DNA from 3 places in the Streptomyces sp. NPDC025273 genome. Region 1 is predicted to be linked to each of the others. Evidence: riboswitches for the same ligand, from Rfam matches in the RefSeq annotation. Region 1 holds a riboswitch; each other region holds the start of a gene.
The links. Region 1 has a riboswitch for thiamine pyrophosphate ahead of AB0F38_RS26745 (thiamine ABC transporter substrate-binding protein). Riboswitches for the same ligand answer to the same signal wherever they lie in the genome.
Positions count from the first base shown of each region.

Region 2: it holds a riboswitch for thiamine pyrophosphate, as region 1 does, so the genes downstream of both, thiC (phosphomethylpyrimidine synthase ThiC) here and AB0F38_RS26745 (thiamine ABC transporter substrate-binding protein) in region 1, are expected to answer to the same signal.
Region 3: it holds a riboswitch for thiamine pyrophosphate, as region 1 does, so the genes downstream of both, thiO (glycine oxidase ThiO) here and AB0F38_RS26745 (thiamine ABC transporter substrate-binding protein) in region 1, are expected to answer to the same signal.

Region 1 is NZ_JBEZYP010000020.1:40,982-45,085, forward strand. It holds gene AB0F38_RS26740 (iron ABC transporter permease) at 1-15, opposite strand, end outside; gene AB0F38_RS26745 (thiamine ABC transporter substrate-binding protein) at 78-1,166, opposite strand; TPP riboswitch at 1,240-1,356, opposite strand; gene rlmN (23S rRNA (adenine(2503)-C(2))-methyltransferase RlmN) at 1,479-2,585, opposite strand; gene AB0F38_RS26755 (phosphatidate cytidylyltransferase) at 2,691-3,773, opposite strand; gene frr (ribosome recycling factor) at 3,773-4,104, opposite strand, start outside.
Region 2 is NZ_JBEZYP010000018.1:109,778-113,881, forward strand. It holds gene thiC (phosphomethylpyrimidine synthase ThiC) at 76-1,869, opposite strand; TPP riboswitch at 1,862-1,995, opposite strand; gene AB0F38_RS25820 (YibE/F family protein) at 2,067-3,422, shown strand; gene AB0F38_RS25825 (SsgA family sporulation/cell division regulator) at 3,475-3,912, opposite strand; gene AB0F38_RS25830 (helix-turn-helix domain-containing protein) at 4,014-4,104, opposite strand, start outside.
Region 3 is NZ_JBEZYP010000001.1:938,023-942,126, forward strand. It holds gene AB0F38_RS04125 (thiazole synthase) at 1-180, opposite strand, end outside; gene thiS (sulfur carrier protein ThiS) at 183-407, opposite strand; gene thiO (glycine oxidase ThiO) at 404-1,597, opposite strand; TPP riboswitch at 1,595-1,707, opposite strand; gene AB0F38_RS04140 (hypothetical protein) at 1,759-2,100, shown strand; gene AB0F38_RS04145 (FAD-dependent oxidoreductase) at 2,129-3,361, shown strand; gene AB0F38_RS04150 (Rv2175c family DNA-binding protein) at 3,431-3,796, shown strand; gene thiE (thiamine phosphate synthase) at 3,903-4,104, shown strand, end outside.

The DNA of each region.
Region 1 (4,104 bases):
GACGGGCACGGCCATCAGGCCGAACCGCACCGCGTTCCCACGCGCGTCGCCCCTGCCCCTGACCGCGGGCGGGGTGGCTACTTCACGACGAGCGAGGACCATGACTGGACCCACTGCTCACGGTTCTTGGCGATCTTCTCCGGCGCCACCGTCGCCGGCTTGCCGACGGTCTCACCGAACTTCGTGAAGAGCTCGGGCAGCTCGGCGTCCTTCGCGACCGGGTTCACGAACATGTTGAGCGGCATGTCCTCCTGGAACTGCTTGCTGATCAGGAAGTCCAGCAGCGCCTTGCCGCCCGCCTCGTTCTTCGCGCCGTCCAGCAGGCCGGCGAACTCGATCTGACGGAAGCAGGTGCCGGTGGAGACCCCGGTGGGGGCCTCGGTGGGCTGCGGTTCGGCGTACAGCACCTCGACGGGCGGGCTGGAGGCGTAGGAGACGACGAGCGGCCGGTCCGCCTTGGTCTTCCTGCCGCCCGCGGAGCCGGAGAACTCCTCGTTGTACGCCTGCTCCCAGCCGTCGACGACCTTGACCCCGTTGTCCTTCAGCTTCTTCCAGTAGTCCTGGTAGCCGGTCTCGCCGTAGGTGGCGACCGTGCCGAGGAGGAAGCCGAGGCCGGGCGAGGAGGTCGCGGCGTTCTCGGTGACGAGGAGGTTCTTGTACGCGGGCTTCAGCAGGTCCTCGAAGGACTGCGGCGGGTCGAGCTTCTTGTCCGCGAAATACTTCTTGTCATAGTTGACGCAGATGTCGCCGGTGTCCACGGGCGTGACCCGGTGCCCGGTGGCATCGAGCTGGGCGTCGGCCGCGACACGGTCGAGGCCCTTCGCCTCGTACGGCGTGAACAGACCGTTGTCCAGCGCGCGGGAGAGCAGCGTGTTGTCGACGCCGAAGAAGACGTCACCGCGCGGGGAGCCCTTGGTCAGGATCTCCTGGTTGAGCGCGGCGCCCGCGTCGCCGCTCTTCAGCACCTTGATCTTGTAACCGGTCTCCTTCGTGAACGCCTTCAGGACGGAGTCCGAGGCGTTGAAGGAGTCATGGCTGACCAGGGTGACGGTCCGGGAGCGCCCGGAGCCTTCGGGCTCGTCGTCGGAGCCGCCGCAGCCGGCGAGCACGGTGACGCCGAGCGCGGCGGCGAGCGCCGTCGCGGCGTACTTCGTGGTGGTGTTCATGTGTGATTCCTCCTGGGCGTGACCAGGAAGAGACGCGGCCCCGCCCACTCGGTGAGCGGGCAGGGCGCAACAGCTTGAGTAAGGTCCGAACTTCCTACCCGGAATGACCCGGGCGAGGTTCAGAGGGTCTGCGGCCGACCTGTCCTCGGTGCCGCACTCTCAGCGCTGTGGCGCTCCCCTGTCGGAATATGAAGTTGATTTTCGGACCAGGCTACACCGGCCGGATCAGCCCGGTGCACCGGCCGTACCGGCCCCGCGCACCGGGCTCCGCCCGGCCGGTACGGCCCGGGCCCACCGGGCCGGACCGGAGTCTCAACGCTCGGAGGCGGCGAGCTGGCCGCAGGCTCCGTCGATCTCCTGGCCGCGGGTGTCCCGGACCGTGACGGGCACACCGTGGGCGGCGATCGCCTCGACGAACGCCTTCTCGTCCTCGGGCCGCGAGGCGGTCCACTTGGAGCCGGGCGTCGGGTTCAGCGGGATCAAGTTGACATGGACCCGCTTGCCCTTGAGCAGCCGGCCCAGCCGGTCACCCCGCCAGGCCTGGTCGTTGATGTCGCGGATCAGCGCGTACTCGATGGAGATGCGGCGGCCGGACTTGTCCGCGTACTCCCACGCCGCGTCCAGGACCTCACGGACGTTCCAGCGGGTGTTGACGGGGACGAGGGTGTCGCGCAGCTCGTCGTCCGGGGCGTGCAGCGAGACGGCGAGGCGGCACTTGAAGCCCTCGTCGGCGAAGCGCAGCATGGCCGGCACCAGGCCCACCGTGGAGACGGTGATCCCGCGCTGCGAGAGTCCGAGGCCGTCCGGCTCCGGATCCGTCAGCCGTCGGATCGCCCCGACCACCCGCTTGTAGTTGGCCAGGGGCTCGCCCATGCCCATGAAGACGATGTTGGACAGCCGCGCGGGTCCGCCCGGGACCTCGCCGTCGCGCAGCGCCCGCATCCCGTCCACGATCTGGTGCACGATCTCGGCGGTCGACAGATTGCGGTCGAGGCCGGCCTGCCCGGTCGCGCAGAACGGGCAGTTCATCCCGCACCCGGCCTGCGACGAGATGCACATCGTCACCCGGTCCGGATAGCGCATGAGGACGGACTCGACGAGCGTCCCGTCGTGCAGCTTCCAGAGCGTCTTACGGGTGGTGTCCTCGTCACAGCTGATGTGGCGCACCACGGACATCAGGTCGGGGAACAGCGCCTCGGCGAGCTTGTCCCGTGAACCGGCCGGGATGTTGCTCCACTCGGCCGGCCGGTGCGCGTACCGCGCGAAGTAGTGCTGCGACAGCTGCTTGGCGCGGAAGGGCTTCTCGCCGGTCGCGGCGACTGCTTCCTTGCGCTCGTCGGGGGTGAGGTCGGCGAGGTGCCGCGGCGGCTGCTTGGCTCCGCGGGGCGCGACAAACTGGAGTTCTCCGGGCTTAGGCATGGTTCTTCAAGTGTCGCAGACATACGAGTGAGGGCCCGCCGCCCTGTGGACAACGGACCCTCACTCGAAAAACCGCAGGTCAGGCAGCATGCCCACGGAACCTGTTCAGCCGGATCCGACGAACAGCACCAGCAGCAGCCAGACGACCGGCGCGGTCGGCAGCAGTGAGTCGAGCCGGTCCATGATGCCGCCGTGGCCCGGCAGCAGCGTGCCCATGTCCTTGATGCCGAGATCCCGCTTGATCATGGACTCGCCCAGGTCGCCGAGCGTGGCGCTGGCGGCTACGGCGAGGCCCAGCAGCAGTCCCTGCCACCAGCTGCCGTCGTCGATCAGGAACTGCATGCACAGCGCACCGGCGGCCATCGCGAAGCCGATCGCGCCGAACAGGCCCTCGCGGGTCTTCCCGGGACTGATGCGAGGTGCCAGCTTGTGCGTGCCGAAGCGCCAGCCGACGGCGTACGCACCCGTGTCGGCGACCACCGTGAGCAGCAGGAAGGTCAGCACCCGCCACGAACCGTCGTCCGCGGTGAGCATCATGCTGACGAACGTCGCCAGGAACGGCACGTAGAACACGGCGAAGACACCGGCCGTGACGTCCTTGAGGTAGCCCTCCGGTGACTCCGTCATCCGCCAGACGAGGACCGCGAGAGCTGTGAGCGCCATGGCGACCCAGGCGCCCTCCGCGTCCCGCACGTAGCCGGCGACCACCATGGCGGCGCCGCCGACGGCGAGCGGCACGAGGGGGGCGTTGATCCCCTTGCGCTCCTCGAGGCGGGAGGTGAGCTCCCAGAGCCCCACCACCACCGCGAGCACGACCACGCCGACGAAGACGGCCTTCACGATGAAGAGCGACCCGGCGACGACCGCGCCGAGCCCGAGGCCTACCCCTATGGCAGCACGCAGATCACGCCCCGCACGCTTCTTGTGCGGCGGGGGCGACGGCAACGGGGTGGACATGGGCTCCTGCGGCTTCTCGTCACGGAACAGGGGGCCGCTGACACGCGCCGCGGCGTCCCTGTTCCGGTCGTCAGCGTCTCTACCTGCGTCGGGAACGTCCGGCACGATGGGCATGGGCCGAGTCTGCTGGGCGCCGTACACATCGTGAGCAGGACCCGCCGGAGCGGCCCCCATCTCGGGCGCGCCCCAGTAACCGGCTCCCTGCGGGGCGCCCCAGGAAGAGTCGTTCATCAGACCTCGAGCAGCTCGGCTTCCTTGTGCTTGAGCAGCTCGTCCACCTGCGCGACGTACTTCGCGGTGGTGTCGTCGAGCTCCTTCTCCGCGCGGCGGACCTCGTCCTCGCCGGACTCCTTGTCCTTGACGAGCTTGTCGAGCGTCTCCTTGGCCTTGCGGCGGATGGCCCGGATCGAGATCTTGGAGTCCTCGGCCTTGGTCCTCGCGACCTTGATGTACTCCTTGCGGCGGTCCTGCGTGAGCTCCGGGAACGTCACTCGGATGATGTTGCCGTCGTTGCTCGGGTTGACGCCGAGGTCGGAGTCGCGGATCGCCTGCTCGATGTTGC
Region 2 (4,104 bases), on a different contig from region 1:
GAGGCATGTTGCCCAGGGCGGCGCCGTTGACGCGTCCGCGGGCGTCCGCCCGGGCGGACGCCCGCGCACCGGATCTCAGTCCGCGATCGGCAGATAGACCCTGTTGCCGGACGCCGCGAACTCCTTGGACTTCTCCGCCATCCCCGCTTCGATGTCGGCCTGCTCGGCGCCGTGCTCCCGCCGGATGTCGTGTGAGATCTTCATCGAGCAGAACTTGGGGCCGCACATCGAGCAGAAGTGCGCCGTCTTCGCCGGCTCGGCCGGCAGCGTCTCGTCGTGGAACTCCCGAGCCGTGTCCGGGTCGAGCGCCAGGTTGAACTGGTCCTCCCAGCGGAACTCGAACCGGGCGTCCGACAACGCGTCGTCCCACTCCTGCGCGCCGGGGTGGCCCTTGGCGAGGTCCGCGGCGTGTGCCGCGATCTTGTAGGTGATGACACCGGTCTTCACGTCGTCCCGGTTCGGCAGCCCCAGGTGCTCCTTGGGCGTGACGTAGCAGAGCATCGCCGTCCCCCACCAGGCGATCATCGCCGCCCCGATGCCCGAGGTGATGTGGTCGTACGCGGGCGCGACATCGGTGGTCAGCGGGCCGAGCGTGTAGAACGGCGCCTCTTCGCAGATCTCCTGCTGGAGGTCGATGTTCTCCTTGATCTTGTGCATCGGGACATGTCCCGGGCCCTCGATCATCGTCTGGACGCCGAACCGCTTGGCCACGGAGTTGAGCTCGCCGAGCGTGCGCAACTCGGCGAACTGCGCCTCGTCGTTGGCGTCGGCGATGGATCCGGGGCGCAGCCCGTCACCGAGCGAGTACGTCACGTCGTAGGCCGCGAGGATCTCGCAGAGCTCCTCGAAGTGCTCGTAGAGGAAGGACTCCTTGTGATGCGCGAGGCACCACGCCGCCATGATCGAGCCGCCGCGGGAGACGATGCCGGTCTTGCGACGGGCGGTCAGCGGGACATAGGGGAGGCGGACACCGGCGTGCACCGTCATGTAGTCGACGCCCTGCTCGGCCTGCTCGATGACGGTGTCCTTGTAGATCTCCCAGGTCAGCTCCTCGGCCCGGCCGTCGACCTTCTCGAGGGCCTGGTAGAGGGGGACGGTGCCGATCGGCACGGGGGAGTTGCGCAGGACCCATTCACGGGTGGTGTGGATGTTGCGGCCGGTGGACAGGTCCATGACCGTGTCGGCACCCCACCGGGTGGCCCACGTCATCTTGTCCACCTCCTCCTCGATGGAGGAGGTGACCGCGGAGTTGCCGATGTTGGCGTTGACCTTCACCAGGAAACGCTTGCCGATGATCATCGGCTCGATCTCCGGGTGGTTGACGTTGGCCGGCAGGACCGCCCGGCCCGCCGCGATCTCCTCGCGCACCACCTCCGGTTCGACGCTCTCCCGGATCGCCACATACTCCATCTCCGGGGTGATCTCGCCCCGGCGCGCGTACGCGAGCTGCGTGACCGGCTGCCCGTCGCGGCTGCGGCGTGGCTGACGGGGGCGGCCGGGGAAGACCGCGTCGAGGTTGCGCAGGCCACCACGCGGTGAGGTGTGCTTGAGCCCGTCGTCCTCAGGGCGAGCCGGCCGGCCCGCGTACTCCTCGGTGTCCCCGCGCGCGATGATCCAGTTCTCCCGCAGGGGCGCGAGCCCCCGGCGGACATCGGTCTCGGTGGAGGGGTCGGTGTACGGGCCCGACGTGTCGTACAGGGTCACGTCCTCGCCGTTGGTGAGGTGCACCTGACGGACCGGCACCCGGAGGTCCGGGCGCGAGCCCTGGACGTACCCCTTGTGCCAGCCGATGGACTTCCCGGCCTCGCCGTCCGCCGTGTTCTGGGCGTTCTGCTTCGAGGCAGGCGTGCGTGCGTCCGCTGTGGTCATGAGACCTACTCCCTACGCCGGCATTACCCGGTAACAGGTTCGTCGGTCGGCGCAGCGTTTCCCGCACGGATGTACGGAGGTCAGCGCCCTCTCAGCCCGGTGCTCCGAGCTCCCGCGTGTACAAAGGTGACACCACGCTAGCCTCCCTTCTGGCGTGCTGGCCAGAGGGCCTCCCCTGTTCTTGGGATGATCGCCGGGTGACGTCCCCCCGAAGCGCCCCCGAACCCCACGGCCCCGCATCCGGCAGCACACAGAGTCATGCGCACGGCCACACCCACAGCCACGGCCCTGCCGCGCCCGTGTCCAAGCATCTGCGCAAGGTCATCGCTGCCGTGCTGATCCCGTTCGCCACCGCGGTCCTCGTCGGCCTCGTGGCGTTCTGGCCCGGTGGCGCCCCCGCCCACGAGCGCACCGGCGTCGGTTTCGACCGGCAGACCCAGGACGGCAAGGTGGTGAAGGTCGTCGACGTCGACTGCGCGGACGTGAACGCCGCGCAGGTGCCACCTACCGGCGACACCTCGACGCCCTCGGGGCGCGAGGCCGTCAACGAGCAGGCGGGGCTGTGCAAGAAGGCCACGGTCGAAGTGACGACCGGTGACGACAAGGGCCGTACGTTCGTCGAGGTCGTCCAGCCCGACGCCTCCAGGCAACTGAGGGAGGGGCAGGGAGTGGTCGTGGCGTACGCCCCCGACGCGCCCCGCGATCTGCAGTACTCGGTGACCGACGTGGACCGGTCGTTCCCCATGGCCCTGCTGGCCGGGATCTTCGCCCTCGCGGTGATCGTGGTGGGCAGGCTGCGCGGGCTGATGGCACTGATCGCGCTGGCGGTGTCGTTCGCCGTGCTGACGCTGTTCATCCTGCCGGCCATTCTGCAGGGCTCGAATCCGCTGGTGGTCGCGGTGATCGGGTCCAGCGCCATCATGCTGATCGCGCTCTACACCTGCCACGGGCTGACGGCCCGTACCTCCGTGGCCGTCATCGGGACGCTCATCTCACTGCTGCTGATCGGGCTGCTGGGTTCACTCTTCATCGGGTGGGCGAGCCTCAGCGGCAACACCGACGACAACACCGGTCTGATCCACGGGCTGTACCCGGAGATCGACATGAGTGGCCTGCTGCTGGCGGGCATCATCATCGGCTCGCTCGGTGTGCTCGACGACGTGACCGTCACCCAGACCTCGGCGGTCTGGGAACTGCACCAGGCGGACCCGGCGATGGGCGTGCGCCGCCTCTACCGGGCGGGCATCAGAATCGGCCGCGACCACATCGCCTCGGTCGTCAACACGCTCGTCCTCGCCTACGCGGGCGCGGCGCTGCCTCTGCTGCTGCTCTTCTCCATCGCCCAGAGCAGTGTCGGGACGGTGGCCAACAGCGAACTGGTCGCGATGGAGATCGTCCGGACGCTGGTCGGATCGATCGGGCTGGTCGCCTCGGTGCCGGTGACGACGGTGCTCGCGGCCCTGGTGGTCTCCGCGGACCGCACGGGGCTCGGCGCGGAAGCCGAAGCTCCTGCACCCGTACGGACCGGGAGGGGCCGACGCCGTAAGGCATGAGCGCGGGCGCCGGGCACTCGCCCCGGGTCGCCTGGGCCGGGACTCCCGTTCCTCAGCCGGCGTTCTGCTCCTTGGCGAGGATGCGGCCCAGAGCCTCTTCGAGGTTGCCGTCGAAGTCACCCAGCGTGTGCTCCTGCCCCAATGGCACCAGCTTGTCCGTCCGGTCGAGGAATGCCACAAGAGGAGCCGTGCCGGCGCGGAAGAGCGCACGATCCGTGCCGACCTGGAGGCGGATGTGTACATCCGAAAGACCCTCGGGTTCGGTCGGGCCGATGTGCACATCACCGTCACCGCTCGGGCTGTTGAGACCGTCGAGCAGCAGCTCACGGCCGAATGCCCAGGTGACGGGGGCGTCACCCGGCAGGTGGAAGGTCATCCGGATCGCGTACGGATCGCTCACCTCGTACCGGAGCTCCACCGGAATACGGAACGAAAGCTCCTCGGAGACGAGGAAGCTCATCATGACCTCTGCTTGAACCGACTCGCGCATCGTTCAACCCCGCAGTAGATGAATCTGGCCAGGAATGATCCCCCATGGCCCTATTGACGCCATCGTGGTGCACGCGATAGCAGATCACAAGGAGTGATTTTTCAGATACTGATAGAGAACACGAACGAGCGCAAGAAGGTGGTTACTTCGCAGCGTAGTTGTTCGACTGCAACGAGCAACCGTTCCTCTTGG
Region 3 (4,104 bases), on a different contig from region 1:
GACGGAGAGCACCGAACCCCGCACGGTCGGGTCGAGCCGGCGCATCGCCACGGTGGTCAGCTCGGTGCCCGACGCGATCAGGGAGCGCTCCAGCACGTCGAGGCTCGGCGCCCCGCCCGTTCCCATGATCAGACGGGAGGAGAGGACGGTGGAACCGAGGGTGAAGAGATCGTCGGACATGGTCAGCCTCCCTGGACCGCGGTGAGCACCTCGACACGGTCGCCGTCGGCGAGCACGGTGGCGGACCACCGGCTGCGCGGGACGACGGCCTCGTTGACCGCGGCGGCGACCCCGGAGTGGGCGGCGGTCAGGGTGGCGACCAGGGCGTCGAGCGAGGTCCCGGCGGGGACACCGCGGCGCTCCCCGTTGACGGATACGGACACGGACGTGGGCACGGGCTCAGTCATGCGGGCTGCTCCTGGGACGCGGGGGCGGGGGAGAGGGCTTCGCGGGACGGGCCGAAACGGTGCGGCGTGAAGGGGCGGGCCACCTCGGGCAGTTCGCCGGTGGTCAGCACCTGGGCCATCACCTCGCCGGTGACGGGTGTCAGCAGCACCCCGTTGCGGTGGTGGCCGGTGGCGAGATGCAGGCCGGGCAGTGCGGTCGGGCCCAGCAGCGGGGCGTTGTCCGGGGACGCGGGGCGCAGCCCGGCCCCGGTCTCCGTCAGCGGCAGCTCGGTGATGCCCGGCACCAGCTCGTGGGCGTCGCGCAGGAGTTCGTAGACCCCGCCCGCGGTGACCGTGGTGTCCCAGCCCAGCTCCTCACTGGTGGCGCCCACGACCAGCTCGCCGTTCGCGCGGGGCACGAGGTAGACGTGGCTGCCGCGCACCACGGCCCGCACGGTCCGGCTGAGGAAGGGGGCGTACGCGGGCGGCACGGCCAGCCGCAGCACCTGCCCCTTGACCGGGCGGACCGGCGGCACGACCGCCTCGGGCAGTCCTTCGAGCCGGCCGCTCAGGCTGCCGCCGGCGAGGACGACCTGACCGGCGGACGTCTCCGTACCGTCCGCCAGGACGACCCCTGTCGCACGGCCGCCCGCGACGGAGAGCCGCTGTGCCCAGACCCGGTGGAAGACCACCCCGGCCCGCTCGCACGCGGTGACCAGGGCCGAGGCCAGCCGCCGGGGATCCACCTGGTGGTCGCCGTCGACCCGCAGCCCGCCGCGCACCCCGGGGGCGAGCATCGGTTCCAGGCGGCGGCACTCACGGCCGCTGAGCCACTCGGACTCCAGCCCCGAACGCTGCTGCAGGGCGTGCAGCTCCCGCAGATGCGCCCGGTCGTCGGAGTCCAGGGCGACGGACAGCGTGCCGCAGGTGCGGAAGCCGGTCTCCTGACCCGTGGCCTCCTCCAGCTCGGCCACGAACGCCGGATAGCGCGCGGCGGAGGCGACGTTGAGGCCGAGCAGCATCTGCTCGCCGTAGTGCAGTTCGGTGACGGCGGCCAGCATTCCGGCCGCGACCCCGGCGGCCCCGCCGCCGGGGCCGGGATCGATCACCGCCGTGGACAGGCCGCGCTGGGCCGACCGCCAGGCAGTCACCAGACCGATGATTCCGCCCCCGACGACCAGGACGTCGGAGGTGTTTCCACAGCTGCGCATGGGCGTCCAGCCCCTCCCTTCGCCGGCATGACCCGGATCAGGTTCGTACGGTCGGAGGCCGGTCAGCCTCCCTCTCAGCCCGGTGCGTCCGGGCTCCCGCGAGTGCCTTACGGTGGCCAGCCTAGACCCCGCCGCCCACGGCCAGTAAGGGAGCAGCCACTGTGGCCCGTTCACTCGACGGACTCGTCCTCGCACCCGTAGCCGACCAGGCCCCCGGCCAGGTCGGCACCCGCACCCGGTTCACGTACCACGAGCAGGAGGGGCGGATCTGGGCCGAGTACGCGGGCGGTGACGTCGTCCGCGGGCATCTCGTCGGCACCCGGGACGCGGACACGCTGGACTTCCGGTACGTGCAGCTGAAGCGGGACGGAACGACCTCGGGCGGGCACTGCGTCTCGGCCGTCACGGAGCTTCCCGACGGCCGGGTGCGACTGGACGAGCGGTGGGAGTGGGAGTCCCAGGAAGGCAGCGGGACGAGCGTGGTGGAGGAGCTCCCCGCCTGACGGCGCGTCGGGTGATTAGGGTGGACGGGTGAGCGAGCAGACGCGGGACCGGACAGCGGGAGAGCGGCCACGCCGTGTCGTGATCGTCGGCGCGGGCATGGCCGGGGTGCAGACGGCCGTGGCCCTGCGTGAACGGGGCTTCACGGGCACCGTGACCCTGATCGGTGCCGAGCCGCACCAGCCGTACGACCGCCCGCCGCTGTCCAAGGCGGTCCTGCTCGGCAAGGCCGAGGACTCCGCCTTCGACATCGACTTCGAGGCACTGGACATCGCCCTGCGACTGGGCCTGGACGTGACCGGCCTGCGTGCCGCCGCGCACGAGCTGGACACTCCGGACGGGCCCGTCCCGTACGACGTCCTGGTCCTCGCCACCGGAGCCGAACCCGTCGTCCTGCCCGGCTCGCAGGGCGTGCCCGGCGTCCATCTGCTGCGCACCCTCGACGACGCCGAGCGGCTGCTGCCCGTCCTGGAGAGGCGGCACGACGTCGTGGTCGTCGGAGCCGGCTGGATCGGCGCCGAGTTCACCACCACGGCCCGCGCCGCGGGCTGCGCGGTCACCGTCGTCGAAGCCGCCGACCGCCCCCTGGCGGGCACCCTGCCCGCCGAGGTCGCCGCCCCGATGGCCGCCTGGTACGCCGAGAGCGGAGCCGAACTGCTCACCGGCACCCGGGTCGCACGCGTCGAACCGGGAGCCGTGCACCTGACGGACGGCCGGGTGATCCCCGCCGGAGCGGTGATCGTGGGCATCGGCGCCCGGCCCGCCACCGGCTGGCTGGCCGGCTCCGGCATCGCACTCGGTCCGGACGGCTCGGTCACCGCCGACGGCTCCCTGCGCACCTCGGTGCCGGACGTGTACGCGGTGGGCGACTGCGCCTCCTTCCCCTCCGCCCGCTACGGCGAGCGGCTGCTCGTCCACCACTGGGACAACGCCCTCCAGGGACCCCGGACGGTCGCCGCCGCCGTAGCCGACGGCCGGCCGCGTACGTACGACCCGGTGCCCTACTTCTGGTCCGAGCAGTTCGGCCGCTTCGTGCAGTACGCGGGCCACCACTCCGGCGCCGACACGCTGCTGTGGCGCGGCGACCCCGCCGAGGCGTCCTGGACGGTCTGCTGGCTGCGTGCGGGCGTGCTGGTGGCGGTGCTGGCCGTCGGCCGGCCGCGCGACCTCGCCCAGGGGCGCAAGCTCGTCGAGGCCGGGGCACGGATCGATCCGGTGCGTGCCGCGGACTCCTCCGTGCCGCTGAGATCTGCGACGCTCTGAGGGCACGGTGTGTCCCCGTACGGTCGGCCCGGCTACCGGCCGCCGGTCCGGGATGGCACGCTTGTCCCTGTGACCGAGATTGACGCAAAGATCGATGCTCTCGTCCCCGCATGGCTCCACCTTCCCGACATCGCGGAAATGCTCGATGTCGAGGTGACGCGTGTACGCCAGCTGGTCAAGGAGGGCCAGCTGATCGCCGTACGACGTGGTGAGAACCGGACGCTCCAGGTGCCCGCCGCCTTCATCGACGGCGACAAGGTGGTCAAGGGCCTCGCAGGGACCCTGACGCTCCTGAGGGACGACGGCTACAAGGACGAAGAGATGCTGGACTGGCTCTTCACCCCCGACCCGAGCCTGCCCGGAACACCCGCGCAGGCCCTGAGTGAGAATCGCGGTACGGAGGTGAAGCGCCGCGCCCAGGCGCTCGCCGTCTGACCGTACGACCGTGAGCGGAGTGCGGGCCGTGACCGACACGGCCCGCACTCCGCTCACGGCTTGGACCGACACAGCGACCACCGATGTACCGACGGGGGAACACCACATGTCCACGCCTCGCCCGCAGCTCTCCGACGCCCGGCTCTACCTGTGCACGGACGCCCGGAAGCGGCAGGGCGACCTGCCCGAATTCCTCGACGCCGTGCTCACCTCGGGCGTGGACATCGTCCAGCTGCGCGACAAGGGCATGGAGGCCGCGGAGGAGCTCGACCACCTCGCGGTGTTCGCCGACGCCTGCAAGCGCCACG